2 regions of the Maridesulfovibrio pacificus genome follow, and region 2 is predicted to be linked to the other one. Evidence: predicted binding sites of a transcription regulator. Region 2 holds the regulator's gene; the other holds the start of a gene.
What was found. The regulator sigma-54, encoded in region 2, starts transcription at its own class of promoters, with help from an activator protein. The targets are predictions, from matches to a motif close to CTGGCACGGNNNNTGCTT.
Positions count from the first base shown of each region.

Region 1: ACNI23_RS15725 (NifB/NifX family molybdenum-iron cluster-binding protein) is a predicted target of sigma-54. The motif match lies at 1,281-1,298, and genes of this name have one in related genera.

Region 1 covers NZ_JBLZNE010000001.1:3,399,946-3,402,344, reverse strand. The annotation lists gene ACNI23_RS15740 (TetR family transcriptional regulator) at 1-119, opposite strand, end outside; gene ACNI23_RS15735 (OmpA family protein) at 187-705, opposite strand; gene arfB (alternative ribosome rescue aminoacyl-tRNA hydrolase ArfB) at 790-1,206, opposite strand; gene ACNI23_RS15725 (NifB/NifX family molybdenum-iron cluster-binding protein) at 1,319-1,678, shown strand; gene ACNI23_RS15720 (YchJ family protein) at 1,734-2,216, shown strand.
Region 2 covers NZ_JBLZNE010000001.1:1,474,845-1,477,243, reverse strand. The annotation lists gene lptB (LPS export ABC transporter ATP-binding protein) at 1-210, shown strand, start outside; gene rpoN (RNA polymerase factor sigma-54) at 536-1,951, shown strand; gene hpf (ribosome hibernation-promoting factor, HPF/YfiA family) at 2,003-2,399, shown strand, end outside.

The sequences.
Region 1 (2,399 bases), 1.9 Mb from region 2:
GATATCATAGCACTGTTTACGTCAGCTTCACGGGCTATATCCCTGATTCCAACTGAGTTAAAGGAGCGTTCAGCAAAAAGCTTGGCCCCGGCATGGAATATTTTTTCGCGCTTAGTCATGCGACCCAATTAATCATTCGATTAATCTTTGTCAATCGTATGATTAACTATTCTCAAAAATAGTTTTCTACCAAAGATTTTTAGTATCTAACTCTTCCAAAGCCTTGGGTGCATCAGATTTTCTGCTGATATTGATAACTTCCACTCGGCGATTCTGAGCTCTGCCCTGCGCATTTTCATTGGATGCTATAGGCTGATCCTCGCCCATACCTTGAACTTCAATACGAGCTGGATCTATATTAAAATGAACTGCAAGATAATTTCTAACCGATTCTGCACGTTTTAAGCTCAAAGAACGATTGTATTCGCTCTTTCCGGCAGAATCAGTATGCCCTACCAACCTGACCTGCATGGACTTTCCAGGACCGGAAGTCAGTGCTGTGCCGAGAGAATCAACAACCGGATTAGCTTTCTCACTGATTTTGGCTGAATTAACTCTAAATTCGATTTTTAGAAATGCCCGCCCACCCGGATCGGTGATCATACGCAGAATATCATCAGAATTTGCGGCAAAGCCATCTTGCCTGGCCGAAACAAATGGTACACAGGCAAAAATAAATATGATCAGGAAAGCAATTTTTTTCATAAGTACCTCCGGGCAAACTTTAAGGGATAGCAATAAAATACCCTCTCCACAGCTCTGGGGCAAGGATTTCTATTTCGGTGAGAATCAGTAACTCGGCTTTGAACGGCCCTTTTTTACTTCTGACCTTTTCTTCTTGCTATCAAGCCGCTTGCGTTTTGCAGAGTGCGGAACCTTTGTTTTATGTCTTTGGCGCACCGGCTTTAAGGCATCTGCTAACATCTTGGCAAAACGTGAAACGGCCTCCTCCTTGTTGCGAAACTGGCTGCGGTGTTCCTCGCAGGACAGCTGCAATTCCCCTTTAGTGTTGATACGTCCAGAAAGGCGAGTCATGAGTACCGTCTTCTGGTAATCACTAAGACTGGGCGAATCCTGTACATTAAAAACCAGCGTAACCTTGGAAGAGGTTTTATTTACATGCTGTCCGCCGGGGCCGGAGCTGCGGCTGGTTAAAAAAGTAATTTCATTCTCAGGTATGGACAATGTGTGAGTGATACTTATCATAGCTATCGGCTGGATATTCTGTCTTTTGTATGCGTATGTGGCGTACGCAGTCTATTAAGTACGGTGCTTCGGGTCTTGCATCGTTCTTACTTTTTTTCAAGGAGAATTTATTATGAAAATTGCACTTCCCTCCAGAGATGGAATGGTCGACGGTCACTTCGGACATTGTGAAGCTTTCACCATCTATACTCTGGATGAGTCCAAAAATATCATCGAAGAAGAAAAACTCACCCCTCCCCCCGGTTGCGGATGTAAATCCAACATCGTGCCCACTCTCGCTGAAAAAGGTGTAACCGTAATGCTGGCGGGCAACATGGGACAGGGAGCGGTCAACCTCTTGCAGAACAGCGGCATTCAGGTTATCCGCGGATGTGGTGGCGAACTCAAAGAAGCGGTTGCTCAGTGGGCAGCAGGAAGTCTGACTGACTCCGCAACCGTCTGCGACGACCACGGTTCCTGCGGCAACCACTAGAATTTAGGATTAAACATTAATCCGCAGCCCGCAAATAAATAATTGGAGATAGAACATGAATGAATGTCCCTGCGGTTCCGGTAACGCTTACGAAAGCTGCTGCGAACCCTACATCACAGGAAAAGAGCCTGCACCCACTGCTGAAGCACTGATGCGTTCCCGCTACAGTGCATTCGTTGTAAAGAATGTCGACTACCTCGGCGATACCCTCGCCCCGGAAAGCAAGCACGATTACGATGAGAATCAGGTTAAAACCTGGGCGGAAACATCCACATGGCTCGGCCTTGAAATTGTTTCTACCTCCAAGGGCCTTTCTGACGATGAAACCGGCGAAGTCGAATTCATCGCAAAATTCAGGCAGTCAGGAGCGATCCACACCCATCACGAAGCCAGCCACTTTGAAAAAAGAGAAGGCAACTGGCTTTACCTTGATGGTGACATCGTTCCTCCCATGCCAATCAAAAAAGATAAAAAAGTAGGACGCAACGAGCCCTGTCCCTGCGGCAGCGGCAAGAAATACAAGAAGTGCTGCGGCTAACCGCAACCTTCCACAAGTCTGAAAATGATAAAACCCCCGTTCCTTGGAGCGGGGGTTTTTCTATTTGTATTGGGATGTTGAGTCTGTTTCGAGGAATACACTCAAGGAGTTGATAGTCGATAAACACAGAGAACCACAAACTAGACTTATACGATTATCCTTATGACGCTCTGAGGATGCCAG
Region 2 (2,399 bases):
GTAATTGATATTCAGGATATTATTTCCACGCTTAAGGATATGGGGCTTGGGATTTTAATTTCCGACCATAACGTTCGCGAGACTCTTTCTATCTGTGATCGTGCTTACCTTGTTTATGAGGGCAGAGTGATTTTGAATGGTTCACCTGAGAACATCGTGAAAAACACCAAGGCCCGCAGACTTTATCTGGGTGATAGTTTCAGTCTTTAGCTTTGCGTGCTGAGAATTGATTTTTTACAAGCCGGAACTCTAATGAGTTTCGGCTTTTTTTTGGTAAAGTTTGATGAATTTTGTCTTTGTCGATTTACAGTCGGGCAGAACATTGGTACACTTTTTTCATATGCATTTCTATTTTATAAAAAATCCTTAAATTTCAGACAAATCAGAGGTCTTTGTTGCATCTTGCAATGGGATGTGGCATAGTTGAATCAAGCTCGGATTAAAAGAATGAAAAAAAAGTTTAGTCCAGTATATAGTGTAACAATAAATCTGAATCTGAAAATACACGAATCAATTTACAAGGTGGCCTGAATATATGGGGTTGGAACTTAGACAACAATTAAAGCTTACTCAACAGCTGGTAATGACTCCTCAGCTGCAGCAGGCGATCAAGTTGTTGCAGCTTTCCCGATTGGAGTTGGTGGATACCGTCCACCAGGAACTCATGGAGAATCCTATCCTTGAAGAAGCTGAAGCTCAGGAGCGTACAGACTCTCCCGATGCGGATGCAGGCACCGCTACTGCCGAAGAAGCACAAATTTCCAAGGAAGCCGAGTGGGAGAACTATCTCGGTGAATTTTCCAGTACATCAAAGCAGTCCTCTTCCCGCGAGTCGGAATCATATGAAGAAGGAACTTCTTTTGAAGCACGCCTGACCAAGTCGGCATCCCTTGATGGCCATCTGCATTGGCAGATGACTCTTTCCGATTTTACTGAGAAGGATATTGCCATAGGTGAATGTCTTATTGGTAATTTAAGTTCGGGAGGTTTTTTGCGGATAGACTTGGAAGAAGTCTGTGAAACATGCTATGCTGAAATCGAAGATGTAGAAAAGGTATTGCATCGCATTCAGCGATTCGATCCGGTAGGCGTGGCGGCAAGGACTCCGCAGGAATGTCTGCTTATCCAGCTGGAAGCATTGAAGCTTGACGATGATCCAATTCTGGTTTCGCTGGTCCGGGATCATTTGGATGATCTTGAAAAGAAGCGCTACAAGCCTCTGGCAAGAAAGTTCAAGCTCAGTATGGAGGATTTAAAGAGTTATCTGGACTTGATGCAGACACTTGATCCGCTGCCCGGAGCAAGTTTTTCAAGTGGAGACTCTTTCTATGTCAGCCCTGATGCTTATGTTTATGAATATGACGGTGATTTTGTCATAGTTCTGAACGAAGACGGTCTTCCGAAATTGCAAATGAATGCATTTTATGTGGAGACTCTTGAATCAACCAAGGGAGATGACAAGGAATATTTTCAGGACAAGATGCGTTCCGCTCAATGGCTGATGAAGAGCCTGTATCAGCGGCAACGTACCTTATATAAGGTTCTTGAATCCATAGTGAGATTCCAGCGAGAGTTTTTCGCCCACGGTGTCACCAAGTTAAAACCGCTTATTCTTAAGGAGGTTGCGGAAGACATCGAGATGCATGAATCCACTGTGAGCCGAATCACTACTAATAAGTATGTTTCTACTCCGCATGGGATTTATGAACTTAAATTTTTCTTTAATAGTGCGCTCGGTCTGGATGACGGTTCTCAGGTCGGTTCCGAGTCCGTCAAGGCGACGATCAAGAAATTGATCGGTGAAGAAGACGGAAAGAAACCCCTCAGCGATGAAAAGATAGCTGAGATTCTCAAAGAGAAACTGGAAGTCAACATAGCCAGAAGGACCGTAGCCAAGTATAGGACTGCAATGGGGATTCTCTCCTCTTCCAAGAGGAAAAAAGTATTCTAATGTAGTCCGGAGAAATCAACGCATATTCACCCTTTACTAAGGAGGCTCTTTATGAACGTAGCATTTACTTTTAAGAACTTCGACGCATCCGAACATCTTAAGGAATATGCAAACAGCCGTTTCTCCAAGTTGGTAAAGTACGTAAGCAATCCTGACAACACTGATATGCAGGTGAATCTGTCAGTAGATAAGTTCAGGCATGTTGCGGAAGTTGTTTTCAGCTCTGATCATCTTCATGTTTCAGCTTACGAAGTGTCCGAGGACATGTATTCCACCGTGGATATGGTTCTGGACAAGCTTGAAGCCCAGCTTCGCCGCGCAAACGAAAAGATGAGAAGCCATAGGCGTAAGGAGTCAGCTCCTGCCCGAATGGATATTCTCAGCTATGGAGAGGAAGAGTATAGGGAACCTGTGATTGTGGAGTCTGACTCCTTTGTTCCCAAGCCTA